DNA from 2 places in the Serratia marcescens subsp. marcescens ATCC 13880 genome. Region 1 is predicted to be linked to the other one. Evidence: predicted binding sites of a transcription regulator. Region 1 holds the regulator's gene; the other holds the start of a gene.
The links. The regulator PhoB, encoded in region 1, activates phosphate uptake and scavenging genes when phosphate is short. The targets are predictions, from matches to a motif close to CTGTCATAAAACTGNCNNAT.
Positions count from the first base shown of each region.

Region 1 (7,670 bases):
CGCCAGGGGCGCATAACCGTAACGGTGTTCGAACGCCGAAACCTCGGCCGCCTTCATCGGCCGGCTCATCGGGCCCAGTTGCGCGGCGCCCGCCGCCAACGCGGTCGGCGCGGTCGACGAACCGGCGGCCTGGATCTGCAGGTTGACGTTGGGATAATGCTGGCTGAAATCCTGCGCCCACAGCGCCATCAAATTCGCCAGCGTGTCGGAGCCGACGCTGGACAGGTTGCCCGCCAACATGCCGTCAGGCTGCGCCAGCGCGCCGCGTCCGGCCAGCAGCGCCAGGCAAAGCAACAGCCCTCGGGTAATTCGGGTCATACCGGTGTCTCGCGTTAATTTTTCACCGCATTCTCTGATAAAGCGGCGGGAACAATCAACCGATTGGGCAAGGTAAAGATAAAGCGGGTGCCGATCCCCGGTTCGCTGAGGATCTCCAGCCGCGCGTCGTGATGGCTGAGCGCGTGCTTGACGATCGCCAGCCCCAGCCCGCTGCCGCCGGTCTGGCGCGAACGGGCCTTGTCGACGCGATAAAAACGCTCTGTCAGGCGCGGCAGATGCTCGGCGGCGATGCCCGGCCCGTTGTCGCTGACCTGGAATTGCGCGCCGTGCGCCGTCTGCTGCCAGCTGACTTCGATATGGGTGCCCTTCGGCGTGTGGTTGACCGCGTTGTACACCAGGTTAGACACCGCGCTGCGCAACTGATCTTCATTGCCGAACACGTTGAGCTGTTCGTTCACCCGGAAGGTGATCTCGTGATTGCCGCCGCTCAGCGATTGCGCCTCGCGCTGCAACACCCGCAGCATCAGCGGAATATCCACCCGCTCGTTCATGTCGACATTGGGCGCCGCCTCGATGCGCGACAGCGTCAGCAACTGCTTGACCAGCCCGTCCATCCGGCGGGTCTGCTCTTGCATGGTGCTAAGCGCCTTGCTGCGCAGCGAGCCATCCTGCTCTTCGTCGCCCATCATCTCCAGATAGCCCTGCAGCACCGTCAGCGGCGTGCGCAGTTCATGACTGACGTTGGCGAAGAAGTTGCGCCGCGCGCCCTCCAACTGGCGCATCTGGGTGACGTCGCGCGCCACCATCAGCAGTTGCCCTTCAGAATACGGCATCACGCGGAATTCGACGTAGTGTTCGTTGTTCAGCTGCAGCGTCAGCGGGCGCGAAAACTCCTGTTGTTGCAGATAGTGGCTGAATTCCGGATACCGCAGCAGGTTAAGGATGTGCTGGCCGTTGTCTTCCGGCCAGCGAAAGCCGAGCAGATGCTGCGCCAGCCCGTTGCACCAGAAGATATTGCCTTCGACGGTGGTCATCACCACCGCGTCAGGCAGCGATTCGGCCCCGCTGCGAAAGCGCTTGATCAGCAGCGCCAGCTCGCGCCGGCGGCGGCGGTTGCGCTGCTGCATCTGATACAGGCCATAGAACAGCGGCTCCCAGCTCCAGCGGCCGGGCGGCGGCGTCATGCTGCGGTCGATCCACAGCCAATGGGAGAGTTTGAGCTGGTTGTAGAAATTCCACACCAGCGCAGCCAGCGCGGAGGCCAGCAGGAACCAGGGCAGATAACCGAAAATCAGCCCCAGCAGTAAGGCGGGCAGACAGAAAAGAGCCAGCTCCAGAGCCAGCCTCTTCCACGACAGACGTTCTAACACGGCATATTCTCCAGCGCGGCGCGATCAGTAGCGCGTTGAGAACCGGTAGCCGGTGCCCCGAACGGTTTGAACCATTTTATCATGCCCACTGGTTTCTAACGCCTTGCGGAGCCGACGGATATGCACGTCAACGGTACGGTCTTCCACATAAACGTTAGTGCCCCAGACGTGATTAAGCAACTGCTCGCGGCTATAAACCCGCTCCGGGTGGGTCATAAAGAAGTGCAGCAGCTTGAACTCTGTCGGCCCCATGTCCAGCGCCTGATCGTTCGCCATTACGCGATGGGAGGACGGATCCAGACTCAACCCTTGCATTTCAATCACTTCTTCCACCGCCATCGGCGAAATGCGGCGCATGACCGCTTTGATGCGCGCCACCAGCTCCTTGGGCGAGAACGGCTTGGTGATGTAATCATCCGCCCCCACTTCCAGGCCGCGCACCCGGTCTTCTTCTTCGCCGCGCGCGGTCAGCATCATCACCGGGATATCGCGGGTCAGCGCTTCGCGCTTCATATGTTTGATAAACTGAATGCCGGAACCGCCGGGCAACATCCAGTCAAGCAACACCAAATCAGGGAACGGCTCAGACAGACGCGTCACGGCGCTGTCATAATCCTCGGCTTCCAACGGTTGGTAACCATTCTGTTCCAACACAAAGCACACCATCTCACGGATCGGCGCTTCGTCTTCCACCACCAGTATGCGTCTTGCCATCGTCAATCCTGCCAATGTGTTAGCGACTTTTCGGGCGCCATTATGCGTCAGTTTTGTGACACTTTTATGAAAAAAACCGGCTGTTATAGGCAGTAAGCATAGCGATTATTTCCCGCAGTAAAGAAAAATCATCCGGTTGTCATCATCATTGCGCCGGGACAGCCGCCGCCGCGGCCTTTATAATCATCGCCATTATCTTCACATCCGGGAGTGTCATGCGCCTGATCCACACCTCTGACTGGCACCTTGGCCAGTACTTTTTCACCAAAAGCCGCGCCGCCGAGCACCAGGCTTTTCTGAACTGGCTGATCGAACAGATCGAACAGCAGCAGGTGGATGCGCTGATCGTCGCCGGGGATCTGTTCGATACCGGCTCGCCGCCCAGCTATGCCCGCGAGCTGTACAACCGCTTCGTGGTGGAACTGCAGCGCACCGGCTGCCAGTTGGTAGTGCTGGGCGGCAACCACGATTCGGTCGCAACGCTGAACGAATCGCGTGAACTGCTCTCCTGCCTGAACACCACGGTGATCGCCAGCGCGCAGGGCGCCCCGGAACAGCAGATCGTGGTGCTTAACCAACGCGACGGCCAGCCGGGCGCGGTGCTGTGCGCCATCCCGTTCCTGCGGCCGCGCGACCTGCTCACCAGCCGCGCCGGCGAATCCGGCGCGCAGAAACAGCAGGCGCTGCAGGAAGCCATCGCCGAACATTACCAAGCGCTGTATCAGGCGGCCTGCGAGCGCCGCGACCAGCTGGGCCTACCGCTGCCGATCGTCGCCACCGGCCACCTGACCACCGTCGGCGTCACCACCTCCGACTCGGTGCGCGACATCTATATCGGCACCCTCGACGCCTTCCCGGCGCAGGCCTTCCCGCCCGCCGACTATATCGCGCTCGGCCACATTCACCGCGCGCAGAACGTCGCCAAATCGGAGCATATTCGCTATAGCGGCTCACCGATCCCGCTCAGTTTCGATGAGCTGGGCAAAGCCAAAAGCGTCTTCCTGGTCGATTTCGCCGACGGCGCTTTGCAGCGGGTAGACGCGTTAACGATCCCGCAGTTTCAGCCCATGCAACTGATCAAAGGCGATCTGGCCGAGATCGAACGGCAGCTGCGGCAATTTGCCGACTATGCCGGCGAGCTGCCGGTGTGGCTGGATATCGAAGTGGCGACGCAGGACTACCTCAGCGACATCCAGCGCCGCATCCAGCTGATGGCGGATGAGCTGCCGGTGGAAGTGGTGCTGCTGCGGCGCAGTAAAGAGCAGCGCCGCCAGGCGATCGCGCAGCAGGATAAAGAAACGCTGAACGAGCTGAGCGTCAACGAAGTGTTCGAACGGCGTCTGACACAGGAGGCCGACATGCCCGAAGCGCGCCAACGGCGGATGCACCAACTGTTCCGCCAGGTGGTCGAGGCGGTGCAGCAGAACGCCGAGGAGACCAACCCATGAAGATCCTCAGCCTGCGCTTAAAAAACCTCAACTCGCTGCAGGGCGAATGGAAAATTGACTTCACCGCCGAGCCGTTCGCCAGCAACGGCCTGTTCGCCATTACCGGCCCGACCGGCGCGGGCAAAACCACCCTGCTGGACGCCATCTGCCTGGCGCTGTACCACCAAACGCCGCGCCTCAACGTCACGCCGAGCCAGAATGAACTGATGACCCGCCACACCGCCGAATCGCTGGCGGAGGTCGAATTCGAGGTCAAGGGCGTCGGCTATCGCGCCTTCTGGAGCCAGCGCCGCGCCAAAAACGCGCCGGACGGCAATCTGCAGGCGCCGAAGGTCGAACTGGCGCGCCGCGAGGACGGCAAGATCCTGGCGGACAAGGTGCGCGACAAGCTGGAGCTTACCGCCGCCATCACCGGGCTGGACTTTGGCCGCTTCACCAAATCGATGATGCTGTCTCAGGGGCAGTTCGCCGCGTTCCTCAACGCCGACGCCAACGATCGCGCCGAACTGCTGGAAGAGCTGACCGGCACCGAAATCTACGGGCGGTTGTCCGAACAGGTGTTCGAGTCGCACAAGCAGGCCAAAACCGACCTGGATGCGTTGCATCAACGCGCCAGCGGCATCGAACTGCTGAACGACGAGCAGCGCCAGTCTCTGACCGAACAGCTGACGGCGCTGAGCGCGCAGGAAATCGCCCTCGGCGAGCAAACCCAGCGGCAGCAACAGGCGCTGAGCTGGCTGCAGCAATGGCAACGCCTCCGGCAACAGCAAAGCGAGGGGCAATTGCGGCTGGACACCGCCCAGCGCGAGCAGGCGGAGGCCGCCCCACAGCTGAAGCGGCTGGCGCTCAGCGAGCCGGCCGAGAAATTGCGGCCGCTGCGCGGCGAACGCGATCGTTGCCGCGCCGAGCTGCAGACGATACAACAGCAGGCAGCCCAGCTGACGCAACAACAGGAACAGCACTCGGCGCAGCTGGCGCCGCTGCAGCAGGCGGTGGAAAAAACCCGTCTGGCGCAGCAAGCCCATGCCGAGCATATGCGGCAACAGCAACAGTTGATCGATGACCAGGTGGCCCCGCTCGACCATCAAATAGCCCAACTGCAGTCGACACAGGCCGAGCGGCGACAGGCCGGCGATGCCGCCGCGCAGCAATGCGCCCAGCAGCAGACCGCGCTGGAGCAGCTCACCGCCCAGCGCAGCCAACTGACGACGCAGGCCGCACAGCATCAACAGCAGTTGAACGCGCTGACCGAAGCACTGGCCGTTCAACAGCAACAGCAACAGGCGCTGGAGGCGCAAACGCCGTTGGCTCCGCTGCGCCAACGCCTGAGCGCCCTGGCGGATCTGCGCCCAACACGCCAGCAGCTGTTTACTCTATCTTCTTTGTCGCAGCAAATCGTTAAACGGCTGGAACAGCAGCGGCAAGAGCTAAACAGCGGCCAACATGAACTTACCCAGTTGGAACCACAGCTAGAACTCATCCGTCAGCAATTTAAGCAGCAGAAAGCCCACCAGGCCGATGTTGAAAAAACCTATGCGCTGGAACAACGGATCGTGGGTCTGGAGGCCGAGCGCGCCCGTTTGCAACCCGGCGCCCCCTGCCCGCTGTGCGGCTCATGCGAGCACCCGGCGGTAGAACAATACCAAGAGGTAAAACTGTCAGAAACCGCGCAACGTCTGGAGCAAATGAAAGTCCAGACCGAAGCATTGCAAAAACAAGGCGTCGAGCTGCGAGCCCGTTACGACAACCTGCAACAGCAATTGCAGCGTCAGCAGCAAACCATCGCGCAGGATGAACAACAGCTGGCCGGCCAACAGCTGCAGTGGGGGCAGCTCAGCGCGCCGTTGGCGTTCGACTTTACGCTGGCGGATGGCGAGCAACTCAGCGCCTGGCTGAACGGCTGCGACGACGAAGAACGGCGCGGGCAACACGCGCTGCAACAGCATGAACAGGCGGCGCAGGCGGTACAGCAGGCGAAGGATGCGCTCATCGCTCTGCAAACGCAGCAGCAGCAGACGCATCAACAGCTGGCGTTGCTCGAAGAACGCTTTACGCTGCTGCAGAAAGCCCACGCCGACAGCCTGCAACAGCAGCAAGAGCTGCATCAACGCTGGCAAGAAGGCGAGAAGACCCTTGCCGAACGACGCGCGCAGCGGCTGGCGCTGTTCGGCGAACAGCAGGTCGCCGAGGTGCGCGAACAGCTGCGCGCCAAACACACCGCCTGCGAACAGGCCAGCGTTCAGGCCGCCGAGCAGTGGCAAAAGGCGCAGGAACTGCGCGAACGCCTGGCCGGCCAGCAGGCCGGGCTGCAACATCAACACACTCAGATGCAGGAGCGGCTGCAGCAGGCGCAGCAGCAGTGGCAGCAGGCGCTGGCCGACAGCGAATTCGCCGATGAAACCGCCTTCACCGCCGCGCTGCTGGACGATGTCCTGCGCCGCGAATTGCAACAGCGCAAAGAACAGCTGCAACAGCGGCAGGTGGAGGCCGCCGCCCTGCTGACGCAGGCGACGCAAACGCTGGAGCAGCACCGGCAAAACCGCCCTGAAGGGGTGGATGAAGCCAACGCGGATCTCGATGCGCTCACCCAATCGCTGGCCGAACTGGCACAGCAGTTGAAGGCGCTGCAGCTGCGCCAGGGCGAACTGCGCAACCAGCTGGAAAGCGACGCCGAACGCCGTCTCAATCAACAGGCGCTGTTCGAGCAGATCGCCCGCAGCCAGCAAGACTACGACGACTGGAGCTGCCTCAACCAGCTGATCGGCTCAAAAGAGGGCGACAAATTCCGCCGCTTCGCTCAGGGGCTGACGCTCGATCATCTGGTGTATCTGGCCAACCTTCAACTCGGCCGGCTGCACGGGCGCTACCTGCTGCAGCGCAAGACCAGCGACGCGCTGGAGCTGCAGGTGGTGGACACCTGGCAGGCCGACGCGCTGCGCGATACCCGCACCCTGTCCGGCGGTGAGAGCTTCCTGGTCAGCCTGGCGCTGGCGCTGGCGTTGTCCGATTTGGTCAGCCACAAAACCAGCATCGACTCGCTGTTCCTCGACGAAGGTTTCGGCACGCTGGACGCCGAAACCCTCGATACCGCGCTGGACGCGCTGGACAGTCTGAACGCCTCCGGCAAAACCATTGGCGTGATCAGTCACGTCGAGGCGATGAAAGAGCGTATTCCGGTGCAGATCAAAGTGAAAAAGGTCAACGGGCTCGGCGTCAGCCGGTTGGAGGCGCACTTCAGGCTGGAATGATCCCGCCGCGCGCGGCGCAGAAGTGTGACCGCGGCGGCACTCCGCAGTGAAAAGCGTTGAGCCGCGGCAAGCACGGGTTATTATGCAGGCATAACAGGATTGTTACTGTATCCCCTTCGCCGCTCAGGCCGCAGGACAGAAACATAAAATACAGGCAAAACCTGACGCCCGGGATCGCTTCCGGGCGTCAGGTTTTTTCGTTTTCAGGATGCTGAAACACCGGGAAAAACCATGAAAATCGCTAAAATACTCAATAATAACGTGGTGATTACGCTGGACGACCGTCAGGAAGAGACGGTGGTAATGGGAAAAGGAATCGGCTTTAAAAAGAAGCCCGGCGATACGCTGGACGAAAGCCTGATCGAAAAGGTGTTCACCCATAACGGCGGTGAAATCGCCGAGCGCTATAAAGAGCTGCTCGCCGAGATCCCATTGGCCTGCGTCACCACCGCCGACAGGATCATCACCCTCGCCCGCGAACGCCTGCCGGGCAAGTTGCATAACATCGTCTACATCACGCTGACCGATCACATCCACTTCGCCCTGCAGCGCCATGCGCAAGGGCTGGATATCAAAAATGCGCTGCTATGGGAGATTAAAAAGCTCTACCC
Region 1 covers NZ_CP071238.1:1,037,175-1,044,844, reverse strand. The annotation lists gene J0F90_RS04875 (PstS family phosphate ABC transporter substrate-binding protein) at 1-318, opposite strand, end outside; gene phoR (phosphate regulon sensor histidine kinase PhoR) at 333-1,649, opposite strand; gene phoB (phosphate response regulator transcription factor PhoB) at 1,674-2,363, opposite strand; gene sbcD (exonuclease subunit SbcD) at 2,579-3,811, shown strand; gene sbcC (exonuclease subunit SbcC) at 3,808-7,059, shown strand; gene licT (BglG family transcription antiterminator LicT) at 7,291-7,670, shown strand, end outside.

Region 2 (7,670 bases), 810 kb from region 1:
TGGAAGGCCTGTCGATGCGTTTCGGCGGGCTGCTGGCGGTCAACAATGTGGCGCTGACGCTGAACGAAGGCGAAATCGTGTCGCTGATCGGCCCCAACGGCGCCGGTAAAACCACGGTATTCAACTGCTTGACCGGTTTTTACCGCCCGACCGGCGGCACCATCAAATTGCGCGATCGCCATCTGGAAGGGCTGGCGGGGCAGGCCATCGCCCGTATGGGCGTAGTGCGTACCTTCCAGCATGTGCGGCTGTTCCGTGAAATGACGGTGATTGAGAACCTGCTGGTGGCGCAGCATCAGCACCTGAAAAGCGGCGTGTTCGCCGGGCTGCTGAAAACCCCGGCCTTCCGCCGCGCCGAAGCCGAGGCGCTGGCGCGCGCGGCGGAGTGGCTGGAGCGCGTCGGCCTGCTGGAGATGGCCAACCGTTCGGCGGGCAACCTGGCCTACGGGCAGCAGCGGCGGCTGGAGATCGCCCGCTGCATGGTGACCCGGCCGGAGCTGCTGATGCTGGACGAACCGGCCGCCGGCCTCAACCCGAAAGAGACCGACGAGCTGGATCACCTGATCGTCGAGCTGCGCGATCGGCATAAGGTCTCGGTGTTGCTGATCGAGCACGACATGAAGCTGGTGATGGGCATTTCCGACCGCATTTACGTGGTGAATCAGGGCACGCCGCTGGCGCAGGGCACACCGGCGGAGATCCGCAACAACCCGGACGTGATCCGGGCTTATTTGGGCGAAGAATAATATGTTGTCATTCAATCAGGTATCCGCCCATTACGGCAAAATTCAGGCGCTGCATCAGGTCAGTCTCACGATAAGTCAGGGCGAAATCGTGACGTTAATCGGCGCCAACGGCGCCGGTAAAACCACGCTGCTCGGCACCCTGTGCGGCGAACCGCGCGCCAGCGAAGGCAGCATCGTTTTCCAGGGCCAGGACATCACCCAGTGGCAAACCTCGCGCATCATGCGCGAAGCGGTGGCGATCGTGCCGGAAGGGCGGCGCGTCTTCTCGCGCATGACGGTGGAAGAAAACCTGGCGATGGGCGGTTTCTTCGCCGATCGCCAGCAGTATCAACAGCGTATCGAACGGGTGTTCACGCTGTTCCCGCGCCTGCTGGAGCGCCGAAGCCAGCGCGCCGGCACCATGTCCGGCGGCGAACAGCAGATGCTGGCCATCGGCCGCGCGCTGATGAGCCAGCCGAAGCTGCTGCTGCTCGACGAACCTTCGCTTGGGCTGGCGCCCATCATCATCCAGCAGATCTTCGACATCATTCAGCAGCTGCGGGAAGAGGGCATGACCATCTTCCTGGTGGAGCAAAACGCCAATCAGGCGCTGAAATTGGCGGACCGCGGTTATGTGCTGGAAAACGGCCGCGTGGTGTTGGAAGATACGGGGGCTGCATTGTTAGCCAACGAAGCAGTGAGGTCGGCGTATCTGGGCGGTTAATCCGCCCCCCTACGAATTAAAATAATCAGGTACGAGAAGAAGAAATGAAGACAGAAGGGTTACTCGCGCAGCGCATCGTTAACGTAAAAAGTTCGGCCATCCGTGAATTGCTTAAGCACAGCAAGATGGAACACGTCATTTCGCTGGCGGGCGGCATCCCCTCTGATGCGCTGTTCGATTTCGAAGGATTGAGCATCGCCACCCAGCAGGCGATCACCGAACAGCCGAAAAGCGCGTTTCAGTATGGTTTGACCGAGGGCAGCCCGCTGCTGCGTGAGCGCATTTGCGCGCTGTGCGCCGAGCGCGGCGTCACCGCTGGCGCGGAAGAGGTGATGGTCACCGCCGGCTCGCAGCAGGCACTGGATTTGGTGATGCGCGCCATCGTCAATCCCGGCGACGTGTTTGTGGTGGAGCGCCCGACCTACCTGGCGGCGCTGCAAACGCTGGAACTGGCGGAGGCCAACATCATGTCGGTCTCGTCTGACAGCGACGGCATGGTGGTGGAAGAGCTGGCCGAACTGCTGAAAACCCAGCGCATCAAGGGCGTGTACGTGGTGCCGAACTTCGGCAACCCCAGCGGCATTACCCTCAGCGCCGCGCGCCGCGAACTGCTGGTGAAGCTGGCCGCCGAACATAACTTCCTGATCATCGAAGACGATCCGTACGGCGAACTGCGTTTCACCGAAGAGCGCCACCCGACGCTGCATCAGGTGTCGCAGCGGGTGCTGGGCAACACCGACCACATCATCTATACCTCGACCTTCTCCAAGATCCTGGCGCCGGGCCTGCGCTTGGGCTGGGCGATCCTGCCGCCGTTCCTGCTGCATAAAGTGGCGATCATCAAACAGGCGGCGGATCTGCACGCCAGCGCCCTGTCGCAGAGCATCGTCGAATGCTACCTCGGCCTGGATCGCCTGCCGGCGCAGATCGACAAGATCCGTGCCGCCTACAAGCAAAAGGGCGAGATCCTGGCCGGTTTGGTGGAGCAGGAGCTGGGCGACTACATCACCTTCGATAAGCCGAAGGGCGGCATGTTCCTGTGGGCGCGTTTCCGCCAGCCGTTCAACGCCACCGAATGGCTGAACACCACGCTGCAGCAGGGCGTGGTGTTCGTGCCGGGGGAATACTTCTTCTCCGACAACCCGGATCGTTCGACCTTCCGCCTGTCGTTCGCCACCGCCACCGAGCAGCAGATGCAAGAAGCGGTGGCGCGCCTGCGCCGTTCGCTGTAATCCTCGCGGCGGCGGAGCCGATGCCCGCCGCCGACATCAAACCGCCATCTTCACTTCACCTTGCCGTCATGTGGCTGTCATATAACGGTTATTTTTCTGTCATCCGCGCATGGCATGTTAGCTTCCGAACAAAAAACTGATTCTTTTCGCTCACGCGCTTTTACACCAGCTTTTTCAGGAGTTAGGCATGCTCACCTACGCTATTCGCAAAACCACGCTGTGCGTCGCATTGACCCTGGCGGTCAGCGCCCAGGCGCTGGCGGCGACGGAAATCCCGTTCTGGCATTCAATGGAAGGCGAACTGGGTAAGGAAGTGGATTCCCTGGCGGATCGCTTCAACCAGTCGCACAGCGACGTCAAGATTGTGCCGGTTTATAAAGGCAACTACGAACAGAGCCTGGCGGCGGGCATCGCCGCTTACCGCTCCGGCAAGGCGCCGGCGATCCTGCAGGTTTACGAGGTGGGCACCGCCACCATGATGGCCAGCAAAGCCATCAAGCCGGTCTACGAAGTGTTTAAAGAGGCCGGCATCAACTTCGACGAGTCGGTGTTCGTGCCGACGGTGGCCGGCTATTACACCGACAACAAGAGCGGCCATCTGCTGTCGCAGCCGTTCAACAGCTCCACGCCGGTGCTGTACTACAACAAAGACGCTTTCAAAAAGGCCGGCCTGAATCCGGATCAGCCGCCGAAAACCTGGCAGGAACTGGCGGCGGATACCGCCAAACTGCGCGAAGCAGGCATGAAGTGCGGTTACGCCAGCGGCTGGCAGGGTTGGATCCAACTCGAGAACTTCAGCGCCTGGCACGGCGTGCCGTTCGCCAGTGAAAACAACGGATTTGGCGGCACCAGCGCCAAGCTGGAGTTCAACCAACCGCTGCAGGTCAAGCATATCGCGTTGCTCGAAGCGATGAACAAGAAGGGCGACTTTACCTACTTCGGCCGCAAAGACGAATCCACCGAGAAGTTCTACAACGGCGATTGCGCTATCACCACCGCCTCTTCCGGTTCGCTGGCGGACATCAAGCACTACGCCAAATTCAACTACGGCGTCGGCATGATGCCTTACGACGCCGACGCGAAAAACGCGCCGCAAAACGCCATCATCGGCGGGGCCAGTCTGTGGGTGATGAACGGCAAAGACGCCGCCACCTACAAGGGCGTGGCCGAGTTCCTGCAGTACCTGGCGCAGCCGGAAATCGCCGCCGAATGGCACCAGAAGACCGGTTATCTGCCGATCACCACCGCGGCTTACGATCTGACCAAGCAGCAGGGCTTCTACGATAAGAACCCGGGGGCCGACGTCGCCACTCGCCAGATGCTGAACAAGCCGCCGTTGCCGTTCACCAAGGGCCTGCGCCTGGGCAACATGCCGCAGATCCGCAGCGTGGTGGATGAAGAGCTGGAAGGCGTGTGGACCGGCAAGAAAACGCCTCAGCAGGCGTTGGACGCCGCCGTGCAGCGCGGTGACGTGCTGCTGCGCCGCTTCGAAGCATCGACCAAGTAACCCTGCGTCGCGGGCCCGGCAGACCGGGCTCGCGTCTTCACGCCGATCCTTCCGTACCCGATTAATGGTTTAACTGCTATGTCATCTTCCCGTCCCGGTTTCGGCTGCAGCTGGTTGCCCTATGCGTTGGTGCTGCCGCAGCTGCTGATTACCGCCGTCTTCTTTTTATGGCCCGCCGGCGAAGCGCTGTGGTATTCGGTGCAGAGCCTCGATCCGTTCGGCCTGTCCAGCCAGTTTGTCGGGCTGGATAACTTTAAACAGCTGTTCCAGGATCCTTACTACCTCGACTCGTTCTACACCACGCTGATCTTCAGCTTCCTGGTGGCGGGCATCGGGCTGGCGGTTTCGCTGTTCTTCGCCGCGCTGGTGGACTACGTGCTGCGCGGCAGCCGCCTCTATCGCACGCTGATGATCCTGCCCTACGCGGTGGCGCCGGCGGTGGCGGCGGTGCTGTGGATCTTTCTGTTCAACCCCGGTCTGGGGCTGATTACCCATTTCCTCAACGGGCTGGGCTATAACTGGAACCATGCGCAAAACAGCGGCCAGGCGATGTTCCTGGTGGTGCTGGCCTCGGTATGGCAGCAGATAAGCTATAACTTCCTGTTTTTCCTCGCGGCGCTGCAGTCTATCCCGCGTTCGCTGGTGGAAGCGGCGGCCATCGACGGCGCCGGCCCGGTGCGGCGTTTCTTCCATCTGGTGCTGCCGCTGATCGCGCCGGTGAGCTTCTTCCTGCTGGTGGTCAATCTGGTGTACGCCTTCTTCGATACTTTCCCGGTGATCGACGCCGCCACCGGCGGCGGGCCGGTGCAGTCCACCACCACGTTGATCTACAAGATCTACCGTGAAGGCTTCGCCGGGTTGGATCTCTCCAGTTCCGCCGCGCAGTCGGTGATCCTGATGCTGCTGGTGATCGGCCTGACGGTGATCCAGTTCCGCTTCGTTGAACGTAAGGTGCGCTACCAATGATTGAGAATCGACGCGGGCTGGATGTCTTCAGCCATGTGATGCTGATTATCGGCGTGCTGGTGGTGCTGTTCCCGCTGTACGTGGCCTTTGTCGCCGCCACGCTGGACGACAAACAGGTGTTTCAGGTGCCGATGACGCTGGTGCCCGGCGGGCACCTGTGGGAGAACATCCGCAATATCTGGCAGGGCGGCGTGGGCAACCTCAAGGTGCCGTTCTCGCTGCTGTTGCTCAACAGCGTGATCATGGCGCTGGCGATCACCTGCGGCAAGATCGCGGTGTCGGTGCTGTCGGCTTACGCCATCGTGTATTTCCGTTTCCCGCTGCGCAGCCTGTTTTTCTGGCTGATTTTCCTCACCCTGATGCTGCCGGTGGAGGTGCGCATTTTCCCGACGGTGGAGGTGATCTCCAACCTCAACCTGCTGGACAGCTATACCGGCCTGACGCTGCCGCTGATGGCCTCGGCCACCGCCACCTTCCTGCTGCGCCAGTTCTTCATGACGCTGCCGGATGAGCTGCTGGAGGCGGCGCGCATCGACGGCGCCGGGCCGATGCGTTTCTTCTGGGACATCGTGCTGCCGCTGTCGAAAACCAATCTGGCGGCGCTGTTCGTCATCACCTTTATCTACGGCTGGAACCAATACCTGTGGCCGATCCTGATCACCAGCGATGCCTCGATGGGCACCGCGGTGGCGGGCATCAAGAGCATGATCTCCACTTCCGGCGCGCCGACCCAGTGGAACCAGGTGATGGCGGCGATGATTCTGACTTTATTGCCACCGCTGGCGGTGGTGCTTCTGATGCAGCGCTGGTTTGTGCGCGGTCTGGTTGATAGCGAGAAATAACGACGATGGCAGGATTAAAACTACAGGCGGTCACCAAGTCTTACGACGGTAAAACGCCGGTGATCAAACAGATCGACCTCGACGTGGCGGACGGTGAATTCATCGTGATGGTCGGCCCGTCCGGCTGCGGCAAATCCACGCTGCTGCGCATGGTGGCCGGGCTGGAGCGCACCACCAGCGGCGATATTTATATCGATACCCGGCGCGTGACCGATCTGGAGCCCAAGGATCGCGGCATCGCGATGGTGTTCCAGAACTACGCGCTCTATCCGCACATGAGCGTGTACGACAACATGGCCTACGGCCTCAAGATCCGCGGTTTCGGCAAGGATCATATCCGCCAGCGGGTGGAGGAGGCGGCGCGCATTCTGGAGCTGGAGCCGCTGCTCAAGCGCAAGCCGCGCGAACTTTCCGGCGGCCAGCGCCAGCGGGTGGCGATGGGGCGCGCCATCGTGCGCGAACCGGCGGTATTCCTGTTCGATGAGCCGCTGTCCAACCTGGACGCCAAGCTGCGGGTGCAGATGCGCCTGGAGCTGCAACAGCTGCACCGCCGTCTGAAAACCACCAGCCTGTACGTGACTCACGACCAGGTGGAGGCGATGACGCTGGCGCAGCGGGTGATCGTGATGAATAAGGGCGTGGCGGAGCAGATCGGCACCCCGAGTGAAGTGTACCAACGGCCGGCTTCGCTGTTCGTCGCCGGCTTTATCGGCTCGCCGGCGATGAACCTGCTGCCCGGCACCCTGAGCGCCGACGGCGGCCAGCTGCTGCTGACGGACGGCATGGCGCTGCCGTTGCCGGCGGCCAAGCCGCAGTGGGCGGGGCGGCCGTTGACGCTGGGCATTCGGCCGGAGCATATTCAGCTGGTGGCGCAAGGCCAGGGCGTGCCGCTGCAGCTGCAGACGTTGGAACTGCTGGGGGCCGACAATCTGGCGCACGGCCAGTGGGGCGGACACGGGGTGATCGCGCGGCTGTCGCATGAAACCTTGCCGGCGGCGGGCAGTACGCTATATTTGCAGCTGCCTGCTCAGGCGCTGCACTTCTTTGACACCCACAGCGGATTACGGATGGATTGATGACGAGACCCTGGCCTTACCCTCATATTGTCGCCCACCGCGGCGGCGGTTCTCTGGCACCGGAAAACACCCTGGCGGCGATCGACGTCGGCGCGCGCCACGGCCACAAGATGATCGAGTTCGACGCCAAACTGGCGCAGGACGGACAAATTTTCCTGCTGCATGACGATACGCTGGATCGCACCAGCAACGGCTGGGGCGTGGCGGGCGAACTGCCGTGGGATAAACTGGTGCAGCTGGACGCCGGCAACTGGTACAGCTCGGCCTTCAAGGGCGAGCGGCTGCCGCTGCTGTCGGAGGTGGCGGAACGCTGCCGGGAACACGGCCTGATGGCCAATATCGAGATCAAACCGACCACCGGCAGCGACGATGAAACCGGCCGGGTGGTGGCGCTGGCGGCGCGGCTGCTGTGGCAAGGGCAGACCGACCCGTTGCTCTCCTCCTTCTCGGTGGAAGCATTGGCGGCGGCGCAACGCACCGTGCCGGATTTGCCGCGCGGCTTGCTGCTGGAGGACTGGGACGACAACTGGCGCGAGCTGACCGAACGTCTGGATTGCGTCTCGCTGCATATCGATCACAAAGCGCTGACCGCCGAACG
Region 2 covers NZ_CP071238.1:224,843-232,512, forward strand. The annotation lists gene livG (high-affinity branched-chain amino acid ABC transporter ATP-binding protein LivG) at 1-746, shown strand, start outside; gene livF (high-affinity branched-chain amino acid ABC transporter ATP-binding protein LivF) at 748-1,449, shown strand; gene J0F90_RS01035 (aminotransferase-like domain-containing protein) at 1,494-2,681, shown strand; gene ugpB (sn-glycerol-3-phosphate ABC transporter substrate-binding protein UgpB) at 2,869-4,188, shown strand; gene ugpA (sn-glycerol-3-phosphate ABC transporter permease UgpA) at 4,267-5,154, shown strand; gene ugpE (sn-glycerol-3-phosphate ABC transporter permease UgpE) at 5,151-5,996, shown strand; gene J0F90_RS01055 (sn-glycerol-3-phosphate import ATP-binding protein UgpC) at 6,002-7,072, shown strand; gene ugpQ (glycerophosphodiester phosphodiesterase) at 7,072-7,670, shown strand, end outside.
Region 2: ugpB (sn-glycerol-3-phosphate ABC transporter substrate-binding protein UgpB) is a predicted target of PhoB. The motif match lies at 2,756-2,775, and genes of this name have one in related genera.